Regions from separate parts of the Robertmurraya sp. FSL R5-0851 genome, predicted to be linked through region 2. Evidence: predicted binding sites of a transcription regulator. Region 2 holds the regulator's gene; each other region holds the start of a gene.
The links. The regulator LexA, encoded in region 2, represses DNA repair genes until DNA is damaged. The targets are predictions, from matches to a motif close to CGAACATATGTTCG.
Positions count from the first base shown of each region.

Region 1 (7,578 bases), 260 kb from region 2:
TCAAGCTGTGCGAGTAATTGGTCGGAATCTTTCATCCCGAAATCCTGACCATTCGATGCAGCATACGACCTTGGGCTAGTACGCTTAATATAGCCTTCCTTCGTTACAGTGACAATCACATCTTCGCTTGCTACCATAACCTCAAGATTGATCTTAATTTCCTCAATCTCCGCTTCAATTATGGTACGACGTTGATCGGCAAAGCGTTTTCGAACATCCTTTAACTCTTTTTTAATCACAGAAAGAAGCTTGCTTTCACTTTCTAAAATAGCAGTTAGTTCCTCAATTTTCTTAGCAAGTTCATCTGCTTCATTTTGAAGAGCGGTAATATCTGTGTTTGTTAAGCGATAAAGCTGTAAAGAAACGATTGCTTCGGATTGTGCTTCGGTAAAACCAAATTTCATAATCAAGTTGTCTTTTGCATCACGCTTATCTTTTGATCCACGAATGGTTTGGATAACTTCATCTAAGATGGATAAAGCTTTCATTAATCCTGCTACGATATGTTGGCGGTCTTTCGCCTTTTGTAAATCAAATTGAGAGCGACGAGTGACGACTTCCTTTTGGTGCTCAATATACGCATCGAGAAGCTGTGTAAGGCCCATAAGCATCGGACGACGATGATGGATAGCAACCATGTTAAAGTTGTAGGCAATTTGAAGGTCTGTGTTCTTGTATAAATACATTAGTACACCTTCAGCATCCGCTTCTTTTTTCAATTCAATCACGATACGAAGTCCTGTACGATCCGTTTCGTCACGAACCTCAGACATACCTTCTATTTTACGGTCTAAACGGAATTCATCCATCTTTTTCACAAGGTTTGCTTTGTTTACTTCAAAAGGAATTTCGGTAATAACGATTTGCTGCTTACCGCCACGAACCGTTTCAATTTCTGCTTTTCCGCGAACAATGATTTTTCCTTTACCCGTTTCGTAAGCCTTTTTGATTCCGTCTACCCCTTGAATGATTCCACCAGTTGGAAAGTCAGGTCCTTTTATCACAGTCATTAAATCATCAACGGTACAATTCGGCTGATCCATCCTCATGAAGACACCATCGATGATCTCATTCAAATGATGCGGAGGGATTTCTGTGGCATATCCAGCAGAAATTCCTGTAGAACCATTAACGAGAAGGTTAGGAAACATCGCTGGAAGTACGGTCGGTTCATTGGCTGTATCATCGAAGTTTGGTATGAAATCGACCGTTCTTTTGTCAATATCACGCAATAATTCCGACGAAATTGCACTTAAACGGGCCTCTGTATAACGCATCGCAGCTGGTGGATCTCCATCGATGCTACCGTTGTTTCCATGCATTTCAACAAGAAGATTACGTAGCTTCCAGTCTTGACTCATACGTACCATGGCATCGTACACAGAGGAATCTCCGTGTGGGTGATAGTTACCGATAACGTTACCGACTGTTTTAGCCGATTTACGAAACCCTTTATCGTTTGTATTTCCTTCAACATGCATCGCATAGAGAATTCGTCTTTGTACTGGTTTTAAACCGTCCCTTGCATCAGGCAAGGCACGGTCTTGAATAATATATTTACTATATCTTCCGAAGCGATCACCAATGACCTCTTCAAGTGGTAAATCGCGAAATTTTTCTGTCAAACTCACTGTTCAGTAACCTCCTCAGCAACAGAAATATTTTCATTTTCTAAAATACTTCCGTCTTCCTCTAAACCGAAGGCTACATGTGTTTCAATCCACTTTCGGCGAGGCTCAACCTTATCGCCCATTAATGTAGTCACACGACGTTCTGCTCGAGCAGCATCATCAATGCGCACACGAATTAATGTTCTTGTATCAGGATTCATCGTTGTATCCCAAAGCTGGTCAGCGTTCATCTCACCTAGTCCCTTGTACCGTTGAATCATATAACCCTTACCAACCTTTTTAATGGCTGATTGTAAATCGTCGTCGCTCCATGCATACTCAATAATTTCTTTCTTACCTGTTCCTTTACTCACTTTATAAAGCGGTGGAAGGGCGATGAATATTCTTCCAGCTTCAAGAAGAGGTTTCATGTAACGGTAAAAGAATGTAAGGAGAAGAACTTGAATATGAGCACCGTCGGTATCGGCATCGGTCATAATAACAACTTTATCGTAGTTGATATCGTCAATATTAAAATCTGCTCCAATTCCACCACCGATAGCATGGATGATCGTATTAATCTCTTCATTCTTAAAGATATCCTGTAATTTTGCTTTTTCTGTATTAATAACTTTTCCTCGAAGTGGAAGGATCGCTTGGAATCGACGGTCACGACCTTGTTTAGCAGATCCTCCGGCAGAGTCACCCTCAACTAAGTAAAGCTCATTTTTCTGAGGATTTCTAGATTGGGCCGGCGTTAACTTCCCTGACAAAACAGCCTCAGAGCGTTTCCTTTTCTTCCCGCTTCGTGCTTCTTCTCTAGCTTTCCGAGCGGCTTCACGAGCTTGATACGCTTTTATTGCTTTACGTATCAATAACGTACTGGTCTCCGGGTTTTCTTCTAAAAAGTAAGACAAATACTCAGAAACAACCGAGTCTACAGCAGAACGTGCTTCGCTCGTTCCTAGCTTTCCTTTTGTTTGTCCTTCAAATTGAAGAAGTTCTTCTGGAACACGCACGGAAATAATGGCTGCAAATCCTTCTCGTATATCCGCTCCATCCAGGTTTTTATCCTTTTCTTTTAACAGGCCGATTTTACGAGCGTATTCGTTAAATACACGAGTCATGGCTGTTTTAGCACCAGCCTCATGTGTTCCACCGTCTTTTGTACGAACATTATTGACGAAGGATAGAACATTTTCCGAATATCCATCATTGAATTGGAAAGCGTAATCCACTTCAATTCCACCGCTCGTCCCTTCGAAGCTGATAACTGGGTGTAAGACGTCCTTTTCCTCGTTCAAATATTGAACAAACGCCTCAATTCCATTTTCATAATGGAAAATCTCATGAAAGTCATTACGGTCATCAATAATTTCTATTTTCATGCCTTTTAAAAGAAAGGCAGATTCTCTCAAGCGTTCACACAATGTTTCATAATTGTAGGTTGTCGTCGAAAAAATGGACGCATCCGGCTTAAAGTGAATTGTCGTTCCGGTTTGATTCGTTTTTCCTACTTTCTCTAAAGTAGTCACAGCTTTTCCGCCGTTTTCAAAACGCTGCTCGTAGACAAAGCCATCTCGCTTAATCTTTACCACGAGCCACTCGCTCAAGGCATTTACAACCGATGCACCTACACCGTGTAACCCACCACTTGTTTTATACCCACCTTGACCGAATTTTCCCCCTGCGTGAAGGACAGTTAAGATGACCTCAGGAGTGGGTTTTCCCATTTTGTGCATACCCGTTGGCATACCACGCCCTTTGTCCTGCACACTAATGGAATTATCTTTGTGAATTTTTACGATTATATGGTCTCCATGACCTGCTAATGCTTCATCAACAGAGTTATCTACAATTTCATACACCAAATGGTGAAGCCCTCGTGAATCTGTACTACCAATGTACATTCCTGGGCGTTTTCGAACCGCATCTAACCCCTCTAGTACCTGAATGGCATCATCGTTGTATTCAAACGTTCCTTGATTTTTTGCCACGTATAATACCCCTTTCCTTCCGTGCCAGCCACATGTCTCTATCTATGTAATGGACCCGAACGTCTTTATACCTATTCGTTCTTACAAGTAAATTATCCTTTAAATATTATGAAACGAAGACTTTAGAACAAATGTTCTTATCTCGTATTTTATCACATTTTTTAAGACACCTATGCTTTATTGTATATATTTCTTTTGATTTGGCAAATGGATATTTTAAAAACAAAAGTATTTTAGACGAATATTCTTCGATTACAGAAATGTTTATAAAGCCTATAATAAAAAGAAAAACACTCTAATCTTAATGACTAGAGTGAAGGAGAAAAAATTATTTTGTCAAAGCATGTTCTACTTTAATGCATCGATTCATAACCACCGTGTAGCCTTTGCTTTTTAAAAATTCGTACGCTTCTTCATTTTCTAATCCTAATTGTGCCCAAAATACATCCGCATCGATTTGATCGAACTCTCTTGCCACTTCTGGGAGAAATTCAGATCGTCTAAACACATTCACAATGTCTACATGTCCTTCAATATCAGTCAATTTGGCTACGGCTTTAATACCAAACACTTCATCTACGGTAGGGTTAACTGGAATAATTTCATATCCAGCATTTTTCATAGCTTCAGAAACCATGTAAGAGGTACGCTCTGGATTATTGCTTATTCCAACAACAGCGATTCGCTTTGCCTTTTTTAAGATTTGCCCCAATTCTTCACGGCCCGGATACTCGATTGGCATCAAACTCACTCCTCTTAATTTTTGTTTAGTATGCCCTTACATTCTTTAATCATAGCCAATTGAATGATAAAAGGCTAGGAGAAACTCCTAGCCGCGCCTTACTTTTTCACTATTTGCTGATTAAAAGTTTGTAGAGCGGTCCACGCTGTTTCATCCGCAAAATATCTGGACCAGCTCGCCACCCCAGCAAGATCATACTTTACCGCTAAATTGGTTCTTGCGGTAAGAGACTGTTCATCTTCAAGCCATACCTTGTAGGTAGTTGCCTGATCGGGAACATAAAGCTCGGCATAATTTTGTCCGCTAGCTGCATCATAGATAGGAGTTAAGTTATTAGTGGTTAACCATTCTTTGATTTGTGCCATGCTTTTGGATTTGGAGGAAACTTCACCGCTGTCTTTGATTTCCCATAGTCTTGTGTAAAGCGGAATACCTAAAATCAGCTTTTCATTTGGAACGATTTCCAAGAGCTTTTGTAGGTTGGTTTCAACCCATGGTAGGCTTGCTACGCTCCCGGCTTTTGGCGAGGAACCCCAATGCTCATCATAGGCCATAATCGCAAGATAGTCGACAATTTCTGCAAGCTTATCACGTTCATAGAAAGCAGACCAATTACCTTCTGCCATAAATGTAATGTCCATGGAAACAATTAAGCCTGCTTCATGTAAGTAGGGTGTTGCCTCTCGGACAAATTGTGTCACAAGTGGCCCGTCTTCTTCTCTTACATTTTCAATATCAATATTGATTCCGTTCAGCTCGTATAACTGACTGTAATGTAGGAGCTCTCGAATCATCTTCTGTCTCGTCTCGTAATCCTTAAAGGCTGCGTGAGTTAGGTCAGGATCAAACGCGTTGGAGAATAGTCCCCAGACTTGATAGCCCTGTGCCTTTGCCCATTTCGAGTACTCCAGAGAAGCAAGGTTCCCGATGGTTCCCGTTTCGTCCTTTAGTTCGAACCAGGTTGGTGAAACAACGTTTACTCCGTTCATTACAGGAATCATAGTAGTATCTGGGTTTTTCGTATACACTGCTTCCCAAGTAAGGTTGATCGGTCCTTCAAAGGTTGGAGTATTTACAGCTTCCTTTTCATATTCTACATTGATGGTTACCTTATCCTGTGTTTCAATTAAGTCCTTAGATATAAATCCAGCAACTCCGTCTATTTTTCTAACAAAATAGAATTCTTCCTTCTCATCTTCAATCCAAATCTTTTCCCCGTTTGATACATCTGCAACATAAGGAGATTGTAAGGTTGCGTCTGTACGCAGTCGAAGTTTTTCCTCGTGAACATCCTCATTCGTAACCACAGCATTTTGAAGAGTATCTCCATCCTTTTCAATCCATACGGCATTTGAGTTTTCAAGTACACGGTACGTAACAGGATAAAACTGAATGACTGGGTCAAGCGCTACATATAATTGGCCTTGTTCATCTACTAATGGAGCAAATTGGAGTTCAACCGGCTTCTCATTTATAAAATAGGTTAAGGACTCTGTAGGCATTTGTACCACTTTATTAGAGGTAGTAATGATGATTGAGTTTGATTTTTCATCAAACGCGATACTATCATCAATATTCTCCTTCAAAAAGTCTAACGATACATAGACGCTTTCGCCTTCTATAATCGCATTTCCTTGTTGTTTCCCTTGAAATAGAACAGGATTTTCTCCCGTGAAGTAGCTTGTTTTTTCGCTTGAAGCAAAAGGATAGAAGAATAATAGAATACTAGAGATAATCACAAGTATTGATGCAATGAGCCCTGTGATGGTCCATCCCTTTGATACAACCGGTTTTTTCTTATATGTTTCTAGACGTGCCATGTTTCACTCTCCCTTACCTTCATCGTACCCGAAAAGATGATCTTTTGAAAAGAGGGTTTCGACATTCGTTCATTTTAGCCTCTAAATATGACGATTGAATAACAAAAAAGTTACGAGAATATAATGGAAAAAACCAATTGGACATGGTTTTTTAAGCGATACATGGTACAATAATAAGACGGTATATGAAGTGTGAAGGAGTCTTTGTATGATGGAAATTGCATTAATAATTATTGTTTCTTACCTGCTTGGTTCCATCCCCTCAGGGTTAATTGTTGGAAAAGCATTTTACGGTATTGATATCCGTGAGCATGGAAGTGGAAATTTAGGTGGAACCAATACGTTTCGTACTTTAGGGAAAAAAGCAGGGATGATTGTTACCGCTGCGGATATCTTAAAAGGTACACTTGCCTCGGCCCTTCCGATTATGTTCGGAGTGGATGGTCAAATTGATCCTTTAATAGCGGGGATGATTGCGGTTGTTGGGCATATGTATCCTGTGTTCGCTAATTTTAAGGGTGGAAAAGCGGTGGCTACGTCAGGTGGAGTTCTTTTAGCATGTGCTCCAGTGATGTTTCTGGTGATGGTCGTTGTATTCTTGCTTAGCTTATACATAACGAAGTTCGTATCACTTTCTTCAATTATTGCATCCATTGTAGCAGTGATTTATGCAGTGATTGCAAAGGAACCACTGTTAATTATCGTCGTTTCATTACTTTCTTTATTTGTTATTTATCGACATCGAGCGAATATCAAGCGAATTATCAATAAAACAGAACCAAAGATTAAATGGATGTAAGACCCGACAAAGGGTCTTTTTTTTGACTAAAATTTTGCAGGTTTTGACTTTTTTAATGAAAAACATACATATTACGATGAAATTCACCATATAGATGGAGTAGAAATTACGCTAGATGGGAGATAAGAGAAATGACGGACGAGATGAAAAAGTGTGAAACAATGGTTGCTGAAATGGTTCATGAAGTGAAGAATCCTCTGACAACCGTGAAAGGTTTGCTGCAATTATTAAAACCATACTTGGTGATGATAGAAAAAGAACAATATGCGGATCTCGCCATAAGTGAAATCAACCGTGCGGATGAGTTACTTACCGCATATGCTAATTCAAATATAGCCAGTTCTCCTCAGCAAAAGCTTGTGTGTGTGAACAGGTTATTAGAGGAAATGAAATTGCTTTTTGAAAGAGAAGCAAATGTATATAGAATTCAATTTCATACTCAATTCGATCCCGATCTTCTTAAGGTAGATGTTTGTCGTAATGAATTCAAACAAGTGCTCGTCAATTTAGTGAAAAATGCGGTTGAATCACTAATAGAGGTCCAGGATGCCCGAGTCCGAAAAATTACTTTAGAAACCAATGTTCTAGAAAACAGAATACATGTGGTTGT
Region 1 covers NZ_JBBOOE010000001.1:1,947,905-1,955,482, forward strand. The annotation lists gene parC (DNA topoisomerase IV subunit A) at 1-1,631, opposite strand, end outside; gene parE (DNA topoisomerase IV subunit B) at 1,628-3,607, opposite strand; gene MKX65_RS09900 (CoA-binding protein) at 3,936-4,349, opposite strand; gene MKX65_RS09905 (glycosyl hydrolase family 18 protein) at 4,448-6,169, opposite strand; gene plsY (glycerol-3-phosphate 1-O-acyltransferase PlsY) at 6,381-6,968, shown strand; gene MKX65_RS09915 (ATP-binding protein) at 7,100-7,578, shown strand, end outside.
Region 1: a site for LexA is predicted at 3,732-3,745, ahead of parE (DNA topoisomerase IV subunit B). Genes of this name have one in related genera too.

Region 2 (7,578 bases):
GTAGGAGCTGACTTAATGGCAGGCTCCTTAATTAAGAACCCTGGTGGGGGACTTGCCAAAACCGGTGGGTATATCGTTGGAAAAGAAAAATATGTAGAAGCATGCGCCTATAGGATGACCTCACCAGGTATCGGAGCAGAAGCGGGTGCCTCTCTTTATAGCCTTCAAGAAATGTACCAAGGTTTCTTTTTAGCTCCGCATGTGGTTGGACAAGCATTAAAGGGTGCGGTTTTTACATCAGCTATTCTTGATAGATTAGGAATGAACACAAATCCGTCCTGGGACGCAGAACGGACAGATTTAATTCAATCGGTTCAGTTTGATGACAAAGAGAAAATGATTGCCTTTTGTCAAGCTATTCAATTTGCTTCTCCTATTAATTCACATGTAACGGCATACCCGGCTTATATGCCTGGTTATGAAGATGATGTGATTATGGCTGCGGGAACATTTATTCAAGGAGCGAGCATTGAACTGAGCGCCGATGGACCGATTCGACCACCGTACGTTGCTTATGTACAAGGGGGACTAACTTATTCTCATGTGAAATTGGCCATACTGATTGCGTTGAACCGATTAGCAGAAAAACAACTAATTAGTCTCAACTAAGTAGATTATGTAGGGTATTTTAATATTTCTCTTTTTCTACAAAAATTCCATGTTATATAAACTAACATTATGTTGACAGAAAAACTGACATTTCATATAATGAAAATATGAAAGAGAGAAATGGAGGGACTACAAATGAGCGGAAGTGATATCCGTCGTTCCATGCCATTATTTCCAATTGGAATTGTGATGCAGCTTACAGAACTATCTGCAAGACAAATTCGATATTATGAAGAGCACCAATTGATCTCTCCGGCTAGAACAGAGGGAAACAGAAGAATGTTTTCTTTGAATGACATTGATCAACTTTTAGAAATAAAAGATCTGATCGAGCAAGGTGTGAATCTTGCAGGAATTAAGCAAATTTTTTCTGTGAAAGAGCAACAGGTGCTTTCAGAAGAAATGGTGAAGGAAGCAGAGAAAGCAAGACGTGATCTGTCCGATGATGAGTTACGAAAAATGTTGCGCTCAGAGCTTATGCATGCTGGCCGCTTTAATCGTTCGTCATTGCGCCAAGGTGATATGTCACGCTTTTTCCACTAATAAAAAGAGATTTACTATTCAAGGGAGGAAACAAAATGGCTAAGTTTACAAGAGATGATATTACAAGAATGGCAGAAGAACAAAATGTAAAGTTTATTCGTTTGCAATTCACTGACATCTTAGGAACTATCAAAAACGTGGAGATTCCTATCAGTCAGCTTGAAAAAGCTTTAGACAACAAAATGATGTTTGACGGTTCTTCTATCGAAGGTTTTGTTCGTATTGAAGAGTCAGACATGTACTTATATCCAGACTTAGACACATGGGTGGTTTTCCCTTGGACAGCTGAAAAAGGTAAAGTGGCACGTTTAATCTGTGACATCTACAATCCAGATGGAACTCCATTTGCAGGTGACCCACGTAACAACTTAAGAAGAATTATTAAAGAAATGCAAGACTTAGGATTTTCTGATTTCAATCTTGGACCTGAGCCAGAATTTTTCTTATTCAAGCTTGACCAAGCTGGAGAACCTACACTTGAATTAAACGACAACGGTGGATATTTCGACCTTGCTCCAACGGACCTTGGTGAAAACTGCCGTCGTGATATCGTGTTAGAGCTTGAAGAAATGGGCTTTGAAATTGAAGCATCACACCATGAGGTTGCTCCAGGACAACACGAAATCGACTTCAAATATGCTGATGCATTAAGCGCTTGTGACCAAATCCAAACGTTCAAGCTTGTTGTTAAAACAATTGCACGTAAGCACGGTCTACATGCAACATTCATGCCGAAGCCATTATTCGGAGTAAACGGTTCTGGAATGCACTGTAACGTTTCATTATTCAAAGAAGGCAAGAACGCATTCTTTGATCCAACTGGAAACCTAGAACTAAGCGACACTGCTCGTCAGTTCATCGCTGGTATCATTAAGCACGCTCCTAACTTTACAGCTGTAACGAACCCAACTGTAAACTCTTATAAGCGTTTAGTACCTGGTTACGAAGCACCTTGCTACGTTGCATGGTCTGCTAGAAACCGTTCACCGCTAATCCGTATCCCTGCATCTCGTGGAATTTCCACTCGTGTAGAAGTACGTAGCGTTGACCCTGCTGCTAACCCTTACTTAGCAATGGCTGTATTACTTGCTGCTGGTCTTGACGGAGTGAAGAACTCTTTAACACCGCCAGCTCCAGTTGACCGTAACATCTACGTTATGAACAAAGAAGAGCGTCAAGCTGTTGGTATCGAAGATCTACCAGCTACACTTGCTGCTGCTTTAGATAACTTAAAATCAGACGAAACAATGATTACCGCTCTTGGAGAGCATATCTTCGAACACTTCGTGGAAGCAAAAGAGATCGAGTGGGATATGTTCCGTACACAAGTACATCCATGGGAGCGTGAGCAATACATGTCAATGTATTAATCCTTATAAAGAAACCCTCAACACTTTCTGGTGTTGAGGGTTCTTTGTATGATTGAATGTAAATGGTGAGGTGGCGTTTATGAATAATAATCTCAATGTTCAGTCGAAGAAAGAGCTTTGATCCATTGTATGTAAAAAAAGAAAGCAAGCATTTATTGATGCTTGCTTTCCTTTATTAATGAATATGACGATATACTCCGATAACTTTTCCTAGGATAGACACATTTCGTAGGATAATTGGTGTTAGAGAAGAGTTCTCCGGCTGTAAACGAACATAATCTTTTTCTTTGAAGAATCTCTTAACTGTCGCCTCATCTTCCTCGGTCATGGCAACAACGATGTCTCCGTTATTCGCTGTTTGCTGCTGCTTCACGATCACGTAATCTCCATCAAGGATTCCAGCTTCAATCATACTGTCTCCCATAACCTCAAGCATAAATACTTGTTCATCCGCGGGGGCAAGGCGTTCCGGGAGAGGAAAATACTCTTCAACATTTTCAATAGCAGTTATAGGTATACCAGCTGTTACTTTTCCGACTACAGGAACGTTAACGATATTATATTTTGGTATATTGCTTACCACCTCATCAAGATCCAGAATCTCAATAGCTCTTGGCTTTGTTGGATCTCTTCGAATATACCCTTTGCTTTCAAGTCTAGCTAAATGGCCGTGTACGGTTGAGCTTGAAGCTAAACCAACCGCTTCCCCAATTTCACGAACGGAAGGCGGATAGCCCTTTTGCTTAACTTCTTCTTTTATATATTCTAGTATATCGACCTGACGTTTTGATAGTTTTGTCATACTTACCGCCCCTCATTGGTTAATCTTGACTATATTATAGCATGTTCTACCAGTGCATACAAACATAAGTTCGAATAATTGTTGACACAAAACAAATGTTCGGTCTATAATAATAACATAAATACGAACATACATTCTAATAGAGGTGTTTTACATGAAAACTTTATGGAACAAATATTCATATGCTATTATTCTAGTTATCTTATCTATCCTAGCGTCGATTATTTTAGTAATTTCTAGTGGTGAATCAGTTGAGGAAAAATATATGTCTGTAACGATTAATGAAGGAGAAACTCTTTGGGACCTTTGTCAAAACTACGCTGATAAGCATGCTTTGTCTGAAACAGAGTTTGTATCCTGGGTAGAAGAAATTAATGATATTAATGGGAACGTATTGTTAGTAGGTGATGAAATCTATATACCTGTAGAATTAAACGATTCCGCTGTTAGAGAGCTTGCTTCGAATTAGGAGGAAATATGAAGGCAATTATCTATTGTAGAGTAAGTACTGAAAAAGAATCACAGTACTCTTCTCTAAAAAGACAGGAAGAAGAGTTATTGAAGCTGTCAAAACAACACGACATGGAAGTTGTTGAAGTGATAAAGGAACAGGCAAGTGGTTATGACTTTGACAGAGAGGGTATTTTGCTCCTACTTTCACGATTAAAGAATGAGAAAGTAGATGCAGTCCTTATTCAAGATGAAACGAGACTTGGTAGAGGAAATGCCAAAATCGCTTTGCTTCATTGTATACTAAAGGATAACATCAAACTTTTCAGTGTCTCACATAACGGTGAGTTACAATTATCTGAATCGGATTCTATGGTATTGCAAATTGTAAGTATGGTAGAGGAATATCAGCGAAAGCTTCATAATAGTAAAATTAAAAGAGGAATGAACCGAGCTGTTCAAAACGGTTACAGACCAGAGAAAAATCTGAAAAATAACGGTGTTCATGCAGGGAGAGAGCGTATTGAAGTACCGATAACAGAGATTGTACGGTTACGAGACAATGATTTAACATTTTCGGAAATCGCTGCAACTTTAAGAGGTTTCGGCTATGAAATCTCAAAAGCTACAGTAAATCGAAGATATCTTGAATACATAGAAGAGGAAAAACATCTAAAAAATATCTCACCAAATGCTAACAAGTCATAAAAATTGTTGGCATTTTTTGTTATTCGTACCTCTTTACGCTTCTTCCTTGTCAAAGACTATATCTTTTAGTAACATGATTTCTATTGGTAAAACTAAAAGTGAAGGAGCAAAGAGATGCTACCGAAGGAAAGAATCGCTAGAATTAATGAACTAGCAAAAAAAGCAAAAGCTGAAGGGTTAACAGAAGCGGAAGCAAAGGAGCAGTCAAAGCTTCGTAGTGAATATTTACAAATATTTCGATCATCTATGCTAGGAACGCTCGAAGGTGTAAAAATTATTGATCCTTTGGGCGAGGATGTAACACCTGAAAAGCTTAAGAAACTAAAAAATAGCAAAAAACTACATTAATTTCTAAATTTATTCACCAGGAAATGATAGAATACACAGAAAATTATAAAATATGTGTTTTTTTCAAAATTTATTTAGCCAATCTGTTGTATAAATAGTAGAGCAGATATAATATTAAAAAGTGGGATTATTAGATAAAGAATAGGAAGGGTTGAAAAAATGTTTGAACAAAATGATGTACTAGCAATAAACGCAATACGTACTTTATCAATTGATGCGATTGAAAAAGCTAATTCCGGTCATCCGGGTATGCCGATGGGTGCTGCTCCAATGGCTTATACATTATGGTCGCGCTTTATGAATCATAATCCTAAAAACCCAGAGTGGTTTAACCGTGATCGTTTTGTTTTATCTGCAGGGCATGGTTCTGCATTGCTGTATAGTCTTCTTCACTTATCAGGCTATGACGTAACGATGGATGATCTTAAGAGCTTCCGTCAATGGGGAAGTAAAACTCCAGGTCATCCTGAATTTGGACATACACCAGGTATAGATGCAACCACTGGACCACTAGGGCAAGGAATTGCAATGGCAGTTGGTATGGCGATGGCTGAAAGACATTTAGCTGCTACTTATAACAAAGGTAACTACAATGTAGTAGATCATTATACATATAGCATTTGTGGTGACGGAGACTTAATGGAAGGTGTTTCTGCTGAAGCTGCTTCACTTGCAGGACATTTAAAACTTGGTCGTCTAGTTGTATTATATGATTCAAATGATATCTCTCTTGATGGTGACTTAGACCGTTCATTCTCTGAAAGTGTTGAAAAACGTTTTGATTCATATGGATGGCAATACATTCGTGTAGAGGATGGAAATAACCTTGAGGAAATTGCAAAAGCAATTGAAGATGCTCAAGGTGATCAACACCGTCCTACACTAATTGAAGTAAAAACTGTAATCGGTTATGGTTCACCAAACAAATCTGGTAAATCAGATGTTCATGGTGCCCCACTTGGAGCAAATGAATTAAAGCTAACGAAAGAAGCTTACCAATGGACGTTTGAAGAAGATTTCCATGTTCCCACAGAAGTATATGATACATTTAATAAATACATTGTGGAAACTGGTGTAAAGAAAGAAAACGAGTGGAACGACATGTTCGCTTCTTATAAAAATGACTACCCAGAGCTTGCTCAACAGTTATCAGCTGCTATTAAAGGTGAGCTTCCAGAAGGTTGGGACAAGGATCTTCCTGTATATCCTGAAGGAAAAGCACTTGCTAGCCGTGCATCATCAGGTGAAGCTCTTAATGCAATCGCTAAGAACACGCCTTCATTTATCGGGGGTTCAGCTGACCTTGCTGGTTCTAACAAAACAATGATTAAAGGTGTAGGTGATTTTACTCCTGAATCGTTTGAAGGTAAGAACATTTGGTTTGGCGTTCGTGAATTTGCGATGGGTGCTGCGTTAAATGGTATGGCTCTACATGGTGGAGTAAAGGTATTTGGAGGAACTTTCTTTGTATTCTCTGACTACTTACGTCCAGCTATTAGATTAGCTGCATTAATGGGTCTTCCTGTAACGTATGTGTTCACTCATGACTCAATTGCAGTTGGGGAAGATGGACCAACACATGAGCCAGTTGAACAGCTTGCTGCATTACGTGCAATGCCAAACTTAGGTGTTATTCGTCCGGCTGATGGTAATGAAACAGCAGCAGCTTGGAAGCTTGCACTTGAATCAACTGATCTTCCAACAGCTTTAGTGTTAACAAGACAGGATTTACCTACCATTAAAGACACAGATAAAAATGCATATGAAGGCGTTAAGAAAGGTGCTTATGTTATTTCACCAGCATCTAAAGAACAAGCAGATGTATTATTGCTTGCTGCTGGTTCAGAAGTAGGTTTAGCTGTTGAAGCACAAAAAGCACTTGATGCAGAAGGAATTTCAGCTTCAGTAGTAAGTATGCCTTCATGGGATCGCTTCGAAAAGCAATCTCGTGAATATAAGCAAAGTGTTATTCCTCCAACTGTTAAGAAGCGTTTAGCTATTGAAATGGGATCATCTCTAGGATGGCATCGTTATGCAGGAGATGAAGGGGAAGTATTAGGAATTGATACATTCGGTGCTTCTGCTCCTGGTGAAAAAATCATGGCAGAATACGGATTTACAGTAGAAAATGTAGTTGCTAGAGTTAAGGCTCTATTATAAGTTTGAAAAGGTTGTTCTAGAAATAGAACAGCCTTTTTTTCATGCATCAAGATCTACGACTTTTTCCGACAAAAATAGTGGAAGTTTTTGACGACGTAAGACAAACGTTCTATTTCTACTTCTTTATAATAGAGAGAAATAACATTATTTGGTCAGACGAGGAGGAGCTTGGTGAGAACATATCAGTTGTATTTAATCGATGATGAATTTGCCTCTCATTATTTTGGTAGAGAAAAGATGTTCTTTGATCTGTTTGCTGAGTATAATGAATCCTTCGGTGAACTGAAAAATATATTAAAAAAACAAATCCAGTTTATTACAAAACCTCTATCGACACTTCGCCTTCAACAATATATTCTTCAACAACTAGGAAAAAATCAGGATTTTGAACACAAACAGGGGATATACTATATTCAAAATGGACATGTAAGCTCTGCCAAACTAGAGATATTCGAAAAGCATATTACTATTCATGCATTTGGTAGTTACGATGCGGAGACACTTTTCTTCGAAGTTTTACGTAAAAGTGAAAGCTCATTTTTGGCAATTGACCTCGGACATGAGCGTTACGGGTGGCTCAGACCAATT
Region 2 covers NZ_JBBOOE010000001.1:1,685,552-1,693,129, forward strand. The annotation lists gene MKX65_RS08710 (methionine gamma-lyase family protein) at 1-609, shown strand, start outside; gene MKX65_RS08715 (MerR family transcriptional regulator) at 745-1,152, shown strand; gene glnA (type I glutamate--ammonia ligase) at 1,188-2,522, shown strand; gene lexA (transcriptional repressor LexA) at 2,698-3,324, opposite strand; gene yneA (cell division suppressor protein YneA) at 3,479-3,793, shown strand; gene MKX65_RS08735 (YneB family resolvase-like protein) at 3,802-4,482, shown strand; gene MKX65_RS08740 (DUF896 domain-containing protein) at 4,597-4,830, shown strand; gene tkt (transketolase) at 4,990-6,990, shown strand; gene sirA (sporulation inhibitor of replication protein SirA) at 7,162-7,578, shown strand, end outside.

Region 3 (7,578 bases), 1.4 Mb from region 2:
TACAATTACCCCTCCTTGTTCAGGCAATAGATGTTATCGCTCCACATCTTCCAAAACCCATTTCAAGCTCTTTTTATACTCTTTATTCCAAAGCTTAGAGATGCTTTCTAAGCTTTTTTTTGTTTTAAATTCCTGTTGAATGGTAAAATTAAGTAAAACACTTTGTATCGGAGGGATGTTTGCCTGAGAAAAGCACTCCGTTTCCTTTTGGGCTTTTTTCTTTTTTTTATCACTTTCGGTTTGTACTTTACCAATCGGCTTATGTATATGAGAACAAAGGATCCTCTTTTTGTTGTTGATCGTGAACAAACAGCAGGTCGTTACAACCCTGATGATTTTGATCGAATCCCTAAACGCGAAGTACTAATTACCTCACCATTTGGATACCCATTAAAAGCCATTGTGCTGGAGCCACATCATACAAAGAAGTACGTGATTATTTGTCATGGCGTTACCGAAAACAAATTCAATTCCATTAAATACATGAATTTGTTTATCGAAAGAGGTTTTAACGCGGTTATTTATGACCATCGTCGCCACGGAGAATCTGGAGGAAAAACCACCAGCTACGGTCACTATGAAAAATTTGATTTAAAAGCGATTGTTGATTGGTTAAAGGCGGACCAAGGTCCACATCTCCTTCTTGGTATTCACGGAGAGTCAATGGGTGCAGCAACTATGCTATTGTATGCAGGAATGCTTGAGGATGGGGCAGATTTTTACATCGCTGATTGTCCCTTTTCTGACTTTAAGGCGCAGCTTGCTTATCGTTTAAAGCGAGAATTTAAACTCCCTGGAAAGGTGTTTCTCCCTGTCGCAGATTTGTTCCTGCGAATTCGCGATCGCTACTCCTTACAAAGCATCGCTCCTATTACCGTTATTGACTCGATTAAAAAACCGATTCTTTTCATTCACAGCAAAGAGGATGATTTTATTCTTCCAACGATGACGCAAGCGTTGTATGAAAAGAAGAAAGGACCTAAAAAATTATATCTTGCTGAAAATGGTGTTCATGCTCAATCGTTAAACGAAAATAAGGAAGATTACGAACAAGTCATTGACGAGTTTCTCCATGATTTTGTTTTCTCCCCCATTTTTAAGCGATAAATAAAAAGCCAAGAACCTTTCTATAGGGTTCCGTTTTCCGGTGCTTTTCTTAAAATACGTGCCGAGATGACAGTCGTATTGGCATCGTCATTGGTATAAAAAAGGAATACTCGCTCCCTTTGAAATAAGACGTCTTGTCCTTATTCGAGTAACCTGCAAAAGTAAGAAATAAGCGGAGTTTTTCCGGTTAAATGTAGAATGAAGCCCGTTTCGGGGTAAATAAGGGGAGATTTTCCGTTTAAGCAAGAAAAATCTCCCCTTTTTCACGTTTTTTGAGTCAATAGGTGGAATTTCTCCGTCTAAATAAGCTATTTTTTATCGTATTTGCTAATTAGACGGAATTCCTCCGTCTATTTTTCAGCTCGGATGCTTAACTTGATCCGCCAACCGAAAAGCGCGGGCCCATTTGATCCGAGTTGCGTTAATCAGCAGCTATTTATCGTCTGGAAACCTTGATAAATAAGGATAGACGTATGCCAATTCATACGTCTATTATTGTGTCCTTTAATTAGAAAGCACCTGAAAACGGAACCCTATAATTTCTAACGTCTCGGCTTCTCTTCTGCAATCACGTTCTTCTCCTTATTTAGTGCTCGAATGTAAGGGTACTTCTTCATTTCAAAAAAATACCTCTTTCCTTCTATGTCAATTATTTTTAAATTGACGTATTGATTGCCAGTTTCTGATCCTTCAATAGATACAATGTCCGCACTTTCAACCTGTCCATATGTAAGCTGAAATTTACTTAGAATTTTCCCCTGACTGCTGTAATCATATATGTCTCTGTAATAGACGGTTAGTGGGGCATTCCCTTTATATTCCCAATGATTACTGCCTTCATTCGTCCAGCCCTTCTCTTCATCCCCCTCCAAGTACGCGATGCTTAACGCGTCAAATTCTTCTCCCCCATTCTCTTGTGTTGTTGTATACATGATGATCGCACCATCCGTAAGCTTTTCTTCTACAATGGTTTCTTTTACTTCAAAAGGCACTGCCACTTCTATAGTTGCTGCCCGACATGATGTGAGTAGAATAGCAATACCAATTAGCAGTAATCCTCGCCAATCCCGCATATCATCCCCCCACTATCAGTCAATGTAAGAATCATCCAAAAAATGCTAATTTTTCTTTAAAAAGAAAAACAGATCTACTTTTTGTAGTAGATCTGCTCGTTGTATGGTTCTATTTTGTTTTATCAACAAAGGCCATTCTTGGGTTTAGGTATTGTCCTACACTTTTTAATTGGAATGTATTTGAGCCTTTAGAGAAATCAATTTTTAGTTCTTCATCAAGAAATACCGCCTTTGATTTTTCGATATAAACCGTTTGCCCATTCGTTTCAATGGCTGTATCATCATCCTCATCCAGCTCATTCACTAACCATAGAGTTGGTACACCACTTACTACACACCCACAGCCTTCTATATCGTACTTTAGCTTCAAAAAGCCTTGCTTTCCACTTATCTTCTCGGTAATCTTTTGTGCTGCTATTTCTGTTATCGTAATATTCATTGTCTGTTCCTCCAGCTTTTCATCATGTTTCCTACGCCACTTCATATAATCATTGTAACATAGCGTTTTTGTATTGCCCTATGATTTGCTTTTCGGCAATGAATCCTTTACGATATTATTACATTTTTTTGGTAGGAGTGATCAGTTTGTCGAAGGTTCAGATTAAAGTAATGGACAACGGTTCTTTACGTGTCACTGGTGAGGTTGAATTAATTGATATGGACGGAAATGTATTTGAAACGAAACCCACGTTCTCTTTATGCCGTTGTGGTCTCTCATCTAAACGCCCCTTTTGCGATGGATCGCATAAAGGAAAGTTTCAGGCTCGTGATCGCGCAGTAAAAACTCCTGAATAATCTTCAATCAGCGGTTTCCTTTTTGGAGACTGCTCTTACTCTTTCATTTGTACATCTACAATGCTCGAAAGGGGGACTCGGTGAACCTCCCCAAAATGATCCACAATATGAAGCCTTTGCTGAAACTCATCCCAATAATGGATTTGTCCGATAATTAATTCATGCTTCCGGTAACGATAATGAGTGACCATCACCACTTGATGCTCCTCCATTGCCGTTAATAACAAATGGTTCATCTCCTCCAGCTTTTGTTCATCCATCTCCTTTTCTTTCTCGTAAGAATCCGCTTCCGCCCAATCACGCAATAGCTTTACATGCTCAGGAAGCATCATTGATGTCCACTTGATTCTTCCTCTATCTCGAATCATCCTTGTTCCTCCTTACCTCTTATGACCGCCAACTAGCTTGGCACGATGCTTCGCTGTTCCCGCTGCTGTATACGATACCGCACGTAATAGAGCACCATGTCCATACCGATTGCGGATGCGGTCCACAACATACCCGAGCTCTCGTTCCTTCCAGCCATTCGGTTCAAAAATATTTAACTGATAGTCTGTATCATCACAAATATTGCTAAGGGCGATGGAGATTTTCCGCACCGTTTTTCCTTCATAATGCTCAGCAAATAGACGTAGACAAACATCATACAGCTCCATCGTGACGTTCGTTGGTACTTCAATCGACCGCGAACGGTAAAAGCCGCCACCGAACTCGTCCTGACTATAACCAATGCCGAAACTGATTGTTCGACCTGCTTTCTTATGGGTTCTTGCTCTTCTCGCAACCTCTTCACACATTTCTAGAATTACACGTTTAATTTCTATTTCTTCTTTATAATCACGAAGCAAAATTTGACTCTTTCCAAAGCTAATTTGCCCTTCCATAATAGGTGCTCCAATTTCGGATAAATCCACTCCCCATGCGTGGTGGTACAGTTGATTTCCCATAATCCCAAACTTTTTCTCAAGCTTTTGCAAATCGAAACGAGCAAGCTGACCGACCGTAAAGATTCCCATTCCATTTAATGTTTTCTCTACCCTTCTTCCGATTCCCCACATCTCACGTAAAGGGGAAACATTCCAAAGCTTTGTTCTTACATCCTCGTACGTCCATTCAGCAATCCCCTTCTTTTTCGCTTCCAAATCAAGACAAAGCTTCGATAATAGCATGTTCGGACCAATTCCAATTGCACAGGGCAGCTGAAATTCTCGCTCAATATCATCACGAATCTTCTGTGCAACCGTCCAGGCATCTCCCCATAAATGAAGGGCTCCATCAATTTTTAGAAAGCTCTCATCAACGCTATACGTATGAATAGCTTCTTTTGGAACATAACGATGAAACACCTTGGTAATTTCGGTGGAAATACGTAAATAAGTAGCCATTTTCGGTTCAACTACTTTAATCTTCGGATCCTTTGGAATTTCAAACTTCCTTGATCCTGTTTTAATGCCAAACTCTTTCTTCATCTTCGGGGAGGCTGCCAGCACAATGCTTCCCTCCCGCTCTTTATCACCAATCACCGCCAAATAACACTCAAGTGGATCCAGTCCTTCAATAACGGCTGAACAGCTAGCATAAAAACTCTTCATGTCCACACATAAAATCGTTTGATGGGGCAACTCACTGTAATTAATCATCGTGTTCTCTCTCTCCCAAACATCAAATAGGAACATTCGTTCTCTTTTTAGTATATTCTTATATTAAGCGAATATACGTTCGGTTTCAATGGAAATTTTATTCTCAATTTCCTTTTGTCCATTTTGATAAGTTATAATGGCTAAAGAAGAGGTGTACGGGAATGGAGAAGAAACTTATTTATAAAATGATTAGGCAATGCTTTCAGCAGTACGAGCATGAGGCAAGTGAAGAGGACTATGAGAAATTGTACGAACGGGTTGTTGAAGAGGCCGAAGAAGCTGAAGTTGCTTTGTATGAACTCATTAATGATGTCGTATACGAATACCTAACCAATTAAAAAAATCACCCACAAGGTGATTTTTATTTTTTATCGAAAAAGCCGCCAACAAAGCGTTCAGCGAGACCCGGGATGAGATTATAGATGGTGCTACCTACATTCATCCAACCTGGAAGATTTAATTCTCGCTTAGGCGTGATCATCAACTGAATAATTTTTTCAGCCACATAATCAGATTTTAACATGAAACGATTCACGTTTTTTACATAGTTTCCTGATTTATCGGCAATGGAAAAGAAATTGGTTTCAATCGGACCAGGATTCACCGCCGATACACGTATATTTGATTTCGCAAGCTCTAATCGTAAGCTATTTGTAAATCCTAATACTGCATGCTTCGTAGCTGAGTATCCACTGGACTTAGGAGTGGCGAGCTTTCCCGCCTGTGAGGCAATATTAATGATATGACCTGAATGTTGAGCTATCATTACAGGAAGAACCTCTTTCGTACAAGCCATTAAACCGAGGACGTTCACTTGAAACATTTTTTCAATATCAGCAAAATCGGCCTCATGGAAGGAATCAAACACGCCAAACCCAGCATTGTTTACGAGAATATCGATATGGCCAACCTCTTGTTTAATCTGTGAAAACACCTGTTGAACCTGATCAATATCACCTACATCCAATTGAAAAAACAAGGGACTCGCACCCGTTTTTCGGCTAATTTCCTCACTGATTATTTGTAGCTTGTCAATGGAGCGAGCTACAAGAATAGGCCGTGCTCCACGCTCAGCCGCCATAAGTGCTACCTTTTCTCCAATCCCTGACGAAGCTCCTGTAATAACAATATGTTTCCCTTTTAATTTATCCAATACAATCACCATCTTATCTATGTAGCATTAAATATAACTTACCACAAACCCTTTGAAAAAAGCTAAAAAATCATGCATACGTATTAACTACCTCGATTAGCCTTCTTACTCCTACCCTTAGCTGTTCTTCATTGGCGTAAGAATAACTTAAACGAAGCGAAGAGGAAAATCCTTGTTGTAAAGGGTCACAAATCAATCCAGGGACAAAGGAAACCGAATTCTCAATCGCTTTTTGCAGCAACTGATCTGTTGGAAGGGGGTCAGGAAGCTGAACCCATAAATTTAAGCCTCCATCGGGACTTATCCAGCTCCAATTCGTCTTCTGTAATTCTTCCTCCATAATTTCCTTACGAATTTGCAGAGCGATTCTAAGTTTTTCTAGGTGCTGCTGCAGCCGAGGTGAGGAAAAATAGTGAAGAAAGATTTTTTGATTAAGTAATGGTGAGCCATTATCGGCAAGCCCTTTAACCGTAAGCAATCCATCCTTCATGGCAGGTGGAACAACACAAGCTGCCACACGTAGTCCAGGTGAAACATATTTGCAAAAGCTTCTTACATAGATGACGACACCAGCTGTATCAAATGTATAAAGAGGCGGTGGTGGTGCTTTTTCGAAATAAATATCGTGATACGCATCATCCTCAACAATTACACAATTGTATCGTTCAGCTAGTTCCACTAACTTCTTTCGTTGTGCCGTTGGAACCGTATACCCAGTTGGATTATGAAAAGTTGGATTCACATAAAACAATCTGGGTTTATATTGTTTCATAAGCATTTCTACTTTCTCTAAATCATAACCATAAGGCTGAATATCGATCGCTATCAAATGGGCATCCTGGCTTTTAAAAATATCAATTGCAGCGCTATAGCTTGGGCGCTCAAGCAGCACCGTATCTCTTGGTTTGATAAATAATTGAGAGATCAGATGGAGTGCTTGCTGAGAGCCTGAAGTGATGAGGATATCATCATGGGAAAGATGCGTTTTATAACGTGTAATAAAATAGGTCGCCAAGGTATCACGCAGCTCCATATCCCCTTGTACGGTAGAATATGTGGAAAGCACCTTAGGATACAAATCAAAAACCTTTTTAACATAATCTGATAGGAAATGATTAGGCAATAAATTAGGATCAATTAATGCTTGGGAAAACTGATATTGAACGCTTTGTTGGTGTATCTCAGATAGAGTATATGTTTTCTCATTAGCTCGAAGCAAAGAGTGACCATCTATAGGGGATGTAGAACTTCCTTGAACATAATAACCAGATTTATCTTTTACAAATACCTTTCCTTGTTGCTTCAGCATTTGATAGGCTTTGTAAACGGTCAACCGGTGAACGTTCATTTCCATTGACAATTCACGAATCGACGGAAGCTTGTCACCAGTCTTCCAGTCCGAACGCTCTATTCTTTGCCATAAATACTCATATACTTCCTCAAAAAGGTATTTTCGCTGTTTATTCATTAAAGACACCCCCTTATGATTGTTGATTGTAACATAATTTACCTTCATCTGTTCTGTTCATCCATAACTGTTCTATTCTGCTAGCGGTATGATTAGTCGCAAGGAGGAATGGAAAATGATTATTTTATTTTATTTACTCATGTGCTTTATCTTTGGAACCACCTTTTTAGCGATTAAAATAGGGGTCGATGCAGGAATACCACCGTTTTTCGGTGCTGGTGTTCGATTTTTCAGTGCCGGGATTCTATTATTTCTATTTATGAGGTGGAAGGAAAAGGTTTCTTTAAAAATTCTTTTTAGAAAAGAACTCTTTTTCACAGGGGTGGGGTTAACATTCGGAAC
Region 3 covers NZ_JBBOOE010000001.1:3,106,508-3,114,085, forward strand. The annotation lists gene MKX65_RS16030 (hydroxymethylglutaryl-CoA lyase) at 1-98, shown strand, start outside; gene MKX65_RS16035 (alpha/beta hydrolase) at 184-1,107, shown strand; gene MKX65_RS16040 (hypothetical protein) at 1,650-2,180, opposite strand; gene MKX65_RS16045 (iron-sulfur cluster biosynthesis family protein) at 2,290-2,619, opposite strand; gene MKX65_RS16050 (CDGSH iron-sulfur domain-containing protein) at 2,766-2,975, shown strand; gene MKX65_RS16055 (YolD-like family protein) at 3,011-3,343, opposite strand; gene MKX65_RS16060 (Y-family DNA polymerase) at 3,356-4,615, opposite strand; gene MKX65_RS16065 (YqzH family protein) at 4,777-4,953, shown strand; gene MKX65_RS16070 (SDR family NAD(P)-dependent oxidoreductase) at 4,977-5,768, opposite strand; gene MKX65_RS16075 (aminotransferase class I/II-fold pyridoxal phosphate-dependent enzyme) at 5,839-7,236, opposite strand; gene MKX65_RS16080 (EamA family transporter) at 7,352-7,578, shown strand, end outside.
Region 3: a site for LexA is predicted at 4,684-4,697, ahead of MKX65_RS16060 (Y-family DNA polymerase). Genes of this name have one in related genera too.